DNA from 2 places in the Paenibacillus sp. FSL R7-0210 genome. Region 2 is predicted to be linked to the other one. Evidence: riboswitches for the same ligand, from Rfam matches in the RefSeq annotation. Region 2 holds a riboswitch; the other holds the start of a gene.
The links. Region 2 has a riboswitch for glycine ahead of gcvT (glycine cleavage system aminomethyltransferase GcvT). Riboswitches for the same ligand answer to the same signal wherever they lie in the genome.
Positions count from the first base shown of each region.

Region 1: another riboswitch for glycine. It lies ahead of MKY64_RS28570 (amino acid permease); the one in region 2 lies ahead of gcvT (glycine cleavage system aminomethyltransferase GcvT).

Region 1 is NZ_JBBPAR010000001.1:6,717,655-6,722,078, reverse strand. It holds gene MKY64_RS28575 (helix-turn-helix transcriptional regulator) at 1-491, opposite strand, end outside; gene MKY64_RS28570 (amino acid permease) at 526-1,902, opposite strand; glycine riboswitch at 2,046-2,125, opposite strand; gene MKY64_RS28565 (DUF5643 domain-containing protein) at 2,289-3,245, opposite strand; gene MKY64_RS28560 (ABC transporter permease) at 3,442-4,419, shown strand.
Region 2 is NZ_JBBPAR010000001.1:7,224,986-7,229,409, forward strand. It holds gene gcvPB (aminomethyl-transferring glycine dehydrogenase subunit GcvPB) at 1-244, opposite strand, end outside; gene gcvPA (aminomethyl-transferring glycine dehydrogenase subunit GcvPA) at 241-1,593, opposite strand; gene gcvT (glycine cleavage system aminomethyltransferase GcvT) at 1,590-2,714, opposite strand; glycine riboswitch at 2,796-2,896, opposite strand; glycine riboswitch at 2,900-2,997, opposite strand; gene gcvH (glycine cleavage system protein GcvH) at 3,182-3,574, shown strand; gene MKY64_RS30920 (flagellar motor protein MotB) at 3,675-4,424, opposite strand, start outside.

The sequences.
Region 1 (4,424 bases), 510 kb from region 2:
TGTCTGCCCTTCGTATACCCGAAGCTGATCTTCCGCTGCTCCAGAATCGCGCGGCGGATCTGCTCCATGTACTCCTTCTCCTGTCCTTGCAGCTTATCTTTACTGGTATTCAGCAGCAGGATGCTCTGGCGGAGCCGGGCGGTATTCTCCTTGACATCCTCCGGGAGAACCGCTTCAATCTTCCTCCCTGCTGCGGAGGCCTGGTTACCATACTGAGTGTCGAACCGCTGCTCCACGAAATCCGTCCCGATCAGCAGGGTCACTGCCTCCTCGGCGGTGAAGCTGACCGGGGGCAGGAAATACCCTTTTACCAGCGAATATCCCTGACCTGTAGCTCCTACCACCGGCACTCCAGCTTCACTAAGCGCCTGGATATCGCGGTAGATGGTTCTTACACTAGTCTCGAAGACGGACGCCAGATCCTCTGCCCGTACGACCCCTTTGCGCTGCAGCTCCAGTACGATGGCTAACATGCGGTCTGTCTTGTTCATGCGGCGGCTGCACCCTCTTCATCCTGAAATCAGTTTATGTATTGATTATACTGATTTCCTGTTCACTTTTCTCCTTACGGCTTCTAATGGAATACAGAACGAACAGCAGGATGAACCAGAGCGGGGTGAACAACAGAGCCGGACGGGTCTCAGCAGCAAAGAGCATGATCACAAGAATGGCGGCGAACAGCGTCAGGACGGCATAGTTAATTACGGGGGTGAACGGCGCTTTAAATTTGGAAGCGGCATGTAAGTCCGGGCGGTTCCTTTTATACTTGATATGGCAGACCAGCACAACGCCCCAGACCCAGATGAAGCAAATGGCGCTGATCGTAGTCACGATACCGAAGGCCTGACCCGGAATAAGCTTGCTGAGCAGTGCCCCGGCAGAAATCACCAGCGTGGAGAGGAATAAGGAATTCGCAGGCACATGATTCCGGTTCAGCTTGCCAAGCTGAGGCGAGGCCTGATTCCGTCTGCTCAGATTGTAGAGAATCCGGCTGGTCGAGAACATCCCGCTGTTGCAGGCGGAGGCTGCCGAGGTTAAGACCACGAAATTGATAATCCCCGCAGCAATCGGAATCCCGACCAGACTGAAGGTGCGCACGAACGGACTTTCAGCCGCGCTAAGCTGGGTCCAGGGATTAATGCACAGCAGCACGAAGAGCGCGCCGACATAGAAGAAGAGAATCCGCAGCGGAATTTTGTTGATCGCGGACGGGATGTTTTTCTCAGGATTAGCCGTCTCCGCTGCCGATACCCCCACCAGCTCCACGCCGACATAGGCGAATACCACCATCTGGAAGGAGAACAGGAAGCCCTTCACCCCGTTCGGGAACACGCCCCCGTGCTCCCAGAGATTGCGGACCGACACTGAGCCTGCATCTGTCTTGAACTGGGTTACCAGCAGGACAATCCCCAGGCCAATCAGAGCCAGAATCGTAACCACCTTGATCAGAGCAAACCAGAATTCGAGTTCGCCGAAGCTTTTGACCGTGAGCAGATTGAGTCCGAGCAGAATGATCAGGCAGATCACGGCCGGCACCCACTGCGGAATATCGAACCAGTACTGCACATAGACGCCCACCGCAATCACATCGGCCATCGCCGTCATAATCCAGCAGAACCAGTAGGTCCAGCCCGTAATGAACGCCGCCCGCGGCCCCAGGTAATCCTCAGCAATGTCTGTAAAAGACTGATACCCCGCCTTCGAGAGCAGCAGCTCCCCCAGCGCCCGCATTACAAAAAACACGGCAATCCCCACGATCAGATACGTGAGCATGATGGAGGGCCCGGCCTGCTGAATGGCTTTACCCGATCCCAGGAATAAACCTGTGCCAATCGTACCTCCGATGGCAATAAGCTGGACATGCCGGTTTGCAAGCTCTCTTTTTAACTCTGTCTGTGCCATACCTGTTTCCCCCTTAGTGTATATGACGCTGTCCTGCCGGGTAACGCAAAAAGGAGACTGGATATCATCCAATCTCCCGGTTCATAAGAGGTTCCAAATAAGCGTCTGCAGCAGCGGCTAATCCGCACGGCAAAACACAAATTCGGTACTCTTCTGTCCTTTTGCCTGAGATTGTGAACCCTTCGGCGCTGCGGTCTCCCGCAGTCTCTCCAGAAGCTGCTCCAGCTATAGTGTGATCCATAGCCTTCATAGCTTGCGAATATTCAATTATTTGAAGCTGACTTCATGTAAATATTTTTCAATTCTATGCACAGTCCAGACTTCTGTCAATATCATTTGTTACTCTCGTGGTCATCGCCGGGTGTCCTGCACTGCTTCATTGCACGTTATTTAACCGTAATTTTGGTTTCCAGGTCTTTATAATAAGTTTTAGCCCATTGGCCCTGCTTGTCTTTGAACATCTTCCCGCTGGCATCTTTGGAATACGTAAAAGGCTTCACGCTAATGGACTTCGGAACGGCTGGGAATGCACTATAGTTCTGTTCCTCGGTACCGCTTGTTTTAACCTTCTCAAACGGCTTGCCCCACGGCGAGATCACATTCCCCTTCTCATCCACAAGGTCATATAACATTCTTTCCGGGTTCACCTTGGACTTGGCCGCTGCCGGAACTTCACCCTTAAAGGTCACCTGCAGAGACATCGTTAACGCGGTCATCTCGAAGGAATTCACCGTATAATTGAATTTGTTGTTCTTCTTGGAGACGCCCGGCTTCAGGCTTAACAGGGTCCCCAGCTTGTTCACTTGAACTTTGAAAATAAACGGCTCCTTCACCCCGTTGGCGTATGCCTTCAGCGTTAGGTCGAATTTGTCCGGGATTTGCTGCTTCATGGCTCCTTTGGTCAGCCAGATCAACGCCGTGTCCGTATCTTCCAAATTGGGAATGATGGAAGTATCAAACAGCAGCTTTTTCCCATTGATCAACACGTCCACATTCCTGGTCTGGTCCATGAAAGAACCGTTCTTGCCCACCGTCCCTCCCTCCTGCCGGATACCTGCGACAAGCTCGTTATTGTCATAGATCAGATCGGTTAGAGTCAGGGTCACCCCTTCCTGGGTCACGGTCTGATTCGGGGCAGCAGCAAGCCCTTTCTGGACAAGCGCCTTCAGCACGGTGCTGTCACTGACCGCAAAGGCGCTGCCAGCCTTAGTTGCCTTGTTGACATCGGCTGCCGCCGCTACGGGTACAGTGAATCCCCCGCCGACAACTGTCCCTCCGAGTACAACGGTTACTGCTGTTGCTATCATTGCTTTCTTCATCGTATTTAAGCTGATCGTGTACATAGTTTCTCTCCTTTGCTGATTAAGAATATACAGGTATAACGTTCCCCTGCTGCTATTTTGTGACAGGAGCGCAGAATAACATCCTACTTGCACAAAGTCATTTTTGAATAAACAGGGTCATTTGCAAGAGAGAATTCGGTTCATCCGCTCTACTATAATAAGTTCATCCAGAACAAGTAGAGTGAGGTTAGAACTTATGGCAAATCCCGCACCACAAGCTATGAACACCAAGTTAGCGACACCGCCCCAGGGCCGTTTCGGCCGTCTGCTGCACAATATCGTGCGATACCGGGTGCTGCTGCTGATGCTGCTGCCCACCTCGATTATCTTTTTCATCAACTGCTATATTCCGATGTTCGGATTATTCATTGCCTTCAAGAACATCAACTACATTGACGGCATTATGGGCAGTCCTTGGGCCGGGCTCGACAACTTCCGGTTCCTGTTCGCCACCTCTGACGCCTTGCGCGTGACCATCAACACCGTGGGGTACAATGTGGTCTTCATTATCTCAGGACTCATCCTCTCGGTCTCGCTGGCCATTGCGATCAATGAGGTGCGTAACAAGCTGGCTTCGAAGTTCTTCCAGACCGTCATGATTATGCCGAACTTCCTGTCCATGGTCGTGGTCAGCTTCATCGTCTATGCCTTCCTGCACCCGGAGTACGGCTTCCTGGTCAAGCATATTCTGCCAATGTTCGGCTACTCCTCAGTGAATGCCTATATGCATCCTAACGCATGGCCTTACATTCTGTGGATCACCAAAATGTGGCACTCCATCGGGATCGGCAGCGTCATCTACCTTGCAGCCATCACCGGCATCAGCGAAGAGCTGTACGAAGCCGCGGTGATGGACGGCGCCAGCAAATGGCAGCAGATCACCAAGATTACCCTGCCGCTGCTCACGCCGATCATGGTCATTCTCACGATTCTTAACATGGGCGGCATCTTCCGCTCTGACTTCGGGCTGTTCTACCATGTGACCCTGGACTCCGGTGCGCTGCGCTCGACTACGGACGTCATCGACACCTATGTCTACCGGGGCCTGATCCAGCTCAACGACCTGGGGATGTCCTCAGCGGCGAATTTCTATCAATCGGTCGTCGGCTTCTTCCTGGTCATCGGCGCGAACGCTCTCGCCCGGAAGCTGAACCGCGATACGGCGCTTTTCTAGAAACG
Region 2 (4,424 bases):
TAGTGCAGGAGCCGAGCGGATAGAAGCCGTTATCGACTCCGAAGTTGCGGCGGGACAGGGCGGTATAGTGGCGGATGACATCCACCTCGGATACCTCCGGCAGTACGACCGGCTCACTGCGCAGCAGCCCTTCGGGAAGGAGGGAGTCAATGCCTTCGTCCTGCGGCACATCACATTGAGGCAGGGAGTAGGCCGAGCGGCCGGGACGGCTTAATTCAAAAATCAGACTTTGTTCCGGTTTCATACACAGCCCTCCAGTGCGCTTGCGAATTCGTCAATTTCGGTCTTGCTTCGTTTCTCCGTTACGGCAACCAGCATATGTCCGGACAGCTCGGGATAATCCCGGCCTAAGTCATAACCGCCCAGATAGCCTTCCTTCAGCAGCTTGGAGTTCACTGCACTCACACTGCTGCCCTCCGGGAGCTTCAAGACAAATTCATTGAAGAACGGGGCCGTGAAGACGCGCTCAGCGCTGGTGATTTCAGCCAGCCGCCCAGCGGCATAGTGACTCTTGCGGATGTTCAGCTCACCCACCTCGCGCATGCCCTCCTTGCCCATCACGGACAGGTAGACGGAAGCGCACAGCGCCAAGAGCGCCTGGTTGGAGCAGATATTTGAGGTCGCCTTCTCCCGGCGGATATGCTGTTCGCGGGCTTGGAGCGTCAGCACGAAGCCGCGCTTGCCATTCCGGTCAACGGTCTGGCCGACGATCCGGCCCGGCATCCGGCGCATGAGCGGTTCGGCCACTGCGAAGAATCCGCAGGTGGGTCCACCCAGTGATGCGGCGATACCCAGCGGCTGCGCGTCGCCGACTACGATGTCTGCGCCAAGCCGTCCGGGGGACTCCAATACGCCAAGTGCAATGGGGTTCGCGCTGACCACGAGCAGTCCCTTGACCGCATGGATCAGCGGCTCGATCTGGCGCAGATCTTCAATACCGCCGAAGAAGTTGGGCGACTGAACCAGAACGGCAGCCGTATCGCTGTCGATGGCTTCAGCCAGCTTGGCGAGATCAGTTACCCCGTCAGCATAATCAATCTCTACAATTTGCAGGCCCCAGGCGTTGGCGGAGGTACGCAGCACCTGACGCGCTTCCGGGTGAACCGTACGGGAGACAATCAGCTTCTTGCGTTTGGTGGCACCTGCGGCCAGCACAGCCGCTTCGGACAGGGCCGTTGCACCGTCATACATACTGGCATTGGCGACCTTCATCCCGGTCAGTTCACAGATATAGGACTGGAATTCGAAGATCGCCTGTAGCTCACCCTGACTGATCTCCGGCTGATAAGGGGTATAGGCGGTATAGAATTCCGAACGGGAAATCACATGGTTGATGACGACCGGAACGTGGTGATCGTATAATCCGGCACCGAGGAAGCTGGCGTGGGTGTCGAAATCGGCATTCTTGTCGGCGAGCCCCTTCATATGGCGAAGCAGTGCGTACTCATCCAGGGCGCCGGACATCGGCAGGGTTCCCTGGTAACGGACAGACTGCGGAATATCGGCGAACAGCTCATCGATGGACTGTATGCCTACGGTCTCCATCATTTCTGCGCGGTCTTGCCCGGTCATAGGCAGATAGCGGTGCTTCATTGCGGCTTCACTCCTTGGCTTCTTTTGTAGAATGGGGCTTTGATGACGGCAGCCTTGAGCTGCTTGCCGCGGATCTCTACGTACACCTCTGTACCGATCTCCGTATAGGCAGTATCCAGCAGGGCGAGTCCGAGATTCCGCTTCAGGGTCGGGGACTGGGTGCCTGTCGTTACTTCACCGATCTTCACTCCATCCGCGTATACGGGATAGTGGGAGCGGGGAATGCCACGGTCGATCATCTCCAGGCCCACAAGACGACGGGGCAGACCGGCTTCCTTCTGCTTCAGCAGGGCGTCACGGCCGATGAAGTCGCCTGCATCCAACTTCACGAAGAACTGGACACCGGCTTCGAGTGGAGTGATATCCGCCGACAGCTCCTGGCCGTACAGCGGCAGTTTGGCCTCGAAGCGCAGCGTGTCGCGTGCGCCGAGTCCGGCAGGAGTCAGGCCATGCGGAGCGCCTGCTTCCAGCAGGCCCTTCCAGAGGGTAGCCGCCGTATCAGCAGGAGCGTACAGCTCGAAGCCATCCTCACCGGTATATCCGGAGCGGGAGAGCAGGACGCTGACGCCGCAGACCTCGGCGTGTTCGATGAAGTGAAAAGGCTTGAGTTCCGTTAGAGGAGCGTCCGTCACTTTGGCAAGGATGGTCTCAGCCAGCGGTCCCTGCAAGGCAAGCAGCAGGGTCTCATCCGAGACATTGTTCAGAGTGACCCCGCTGAACTCAGCGGTGAGATGCTCCTGCAGCCACTGGAAGTCCTTGTCGATATTCGACGCATTGACGACAAGCATGTAACGCTCCTCGCCCAGACGGTATACGAGCAGATCGTCCACCACTCCGCCGCTTGGATAGAGCATCAGCGTATACTGCGCCGCGCCGTCTTCCAAGCGGCTGACATCATTCGTGGTCATTCTCTGGAGGAAGGCTTCTGCGCCCTCTCCGGTAACCATGAATTCTCCCATGTGGGAGACATCGAACAGTCCGGCCTGATTGCGGACGGCTTCATGCTCCTTCACGATCCCTGTGAACTGAACCGGCAGCTCCCAGCCGCCAAAATCAATACATCTGGACTCCGCATACGCGGCATAGAGATCATAAAAAGGCGTTCTTCTCAAAGACTCCATCTCGTCACTCCCTTGGCTTTGATTACATACGAAAAAGGACAGGCGAAAGCCATTATGCACGTATGCATAAATGGACTTTCGCTCTGTCCTTGGTACCTGAGAGTTACCCTGCATTGCAGCGCAGGTTTCCCCGTTGGTGATCCGTGAAGCCTGCGGCGCAGGCATCCGGATGCTCTCCAGAGATGCGTCCGGCAAAGGTCCTTTTGCCTGAGAGATTCACCCATCCCGGGCTTACTCCTTCGGCGCTGTCTTCCTGTGAGACAGTCTCTCCCTATGCCATCATTCGCAAACCATATGTTTTTCTACTGACTCCATTAAACCGGGTAACCCTCCGCCCTGTCAATCAAAAAACGTCAAAAAGTTGACAAATTTAATTTTACTGTCAGTTATATTGACATTAGGCAAGCCGATAACTTAGGCTATAACTAAATTTAGAACTCCAATTACGGAAAAGAGGCGGCTTGGACATGAGTGAAGTGCTTGACAACCTGCTATACAGCGAAGAGCATGAGTGGGCGCAGCAGGGCGAGGGACGCGTAGTACGTGTAGGGATTACGGATCATGCGCAGCATCTGCTCGGCGATATCGTGTTTGTAGAATTCCCGGAAGTCGGCGCGGCAATCTCCGCTGGTGACAGCGTGGGCAGTATTGAGTCCGTGAAGACGGTATCGGAGCTATATTCACCCGTATCCGGTAAGGTGACCAAGATCAACGATGCGCTGGAGGCCAGCCCGGAGCTGATCAACGATCAGCCCTACGGAGACGGTTGGATTTTTGAGCTGGAGCTTGATGCTGAGTTCGCAGAGGCAGTAACCGGCCTGCTGGATGCGGCTGCGTACAAGGAACTGGTTGGGGAATAAAAGTTAGCTTATTTGCGGAAGCGGATGTTAATACGGCAGACCTCTCTTTATTACATTAGATGTTACTAATGTGAGAGGTCTGTCTTTTTGCGTCTGTATATTATTCCGTCTCCTGCAGCTGGCGCAGAACAATGAGTTCGACCCGGCGGTTCTTCTGTCTGCCTTCGGTGGTCGCATTATCATATGCAGGCCGGGTATCGGCATAACCCGCGTACTGGAAGGTATCGGGGCTCAGCCCCTCTTTGTCCAGAAAAAAGCGCAGGACCGACAGCGCCCGGGCGCCCGATAGCTCCCAGTTGTCTTTGTACACTGAGCCTGGCGTCACGGGAACATTGTCGGTGTGGCCTTCGATGCTGATGGTGGCGCCGATGCCGCGGAACAGGCCGGAGAGCTGGCGCAGTGCAGGGAGTGCAGGCGATTTCAGCTCAGCCTTACCCGCATCGAACAGGAAGCGGTCACTGAGCGTGATCGCAATGCCCTGCGGCTTATCGGCAACAAAAATCTGCTCACCCAGGTTATTCTCCTCCACGTATTGGGTGATAACGCCCATAAGCGCAGCCAGCTTCGCCTCCTGTTCACGAAAAGCAAGCTCGCGCGCAGACGGCTGGTGTCCAGCCCCATCTCCTTCTTGTCCGGCTGCAGGTGTATCTGCCCCGTGTCCATTGAGTCCGTTCGCATCCCCAGAGTCTGTGGCCGAAGGCGTGTCAGCGGTGCTGCCGTCTTCATTATGACCCTTCGAAACGTCAGTCCCTGTAATGCCCTGATTGCCCTCCAGAACGCCGCTTCCGCCTTCCAGTACTGTACTTCCGCTCTTGAAGGTATCCGATAAGGAGCCGCTGACAATGGCATA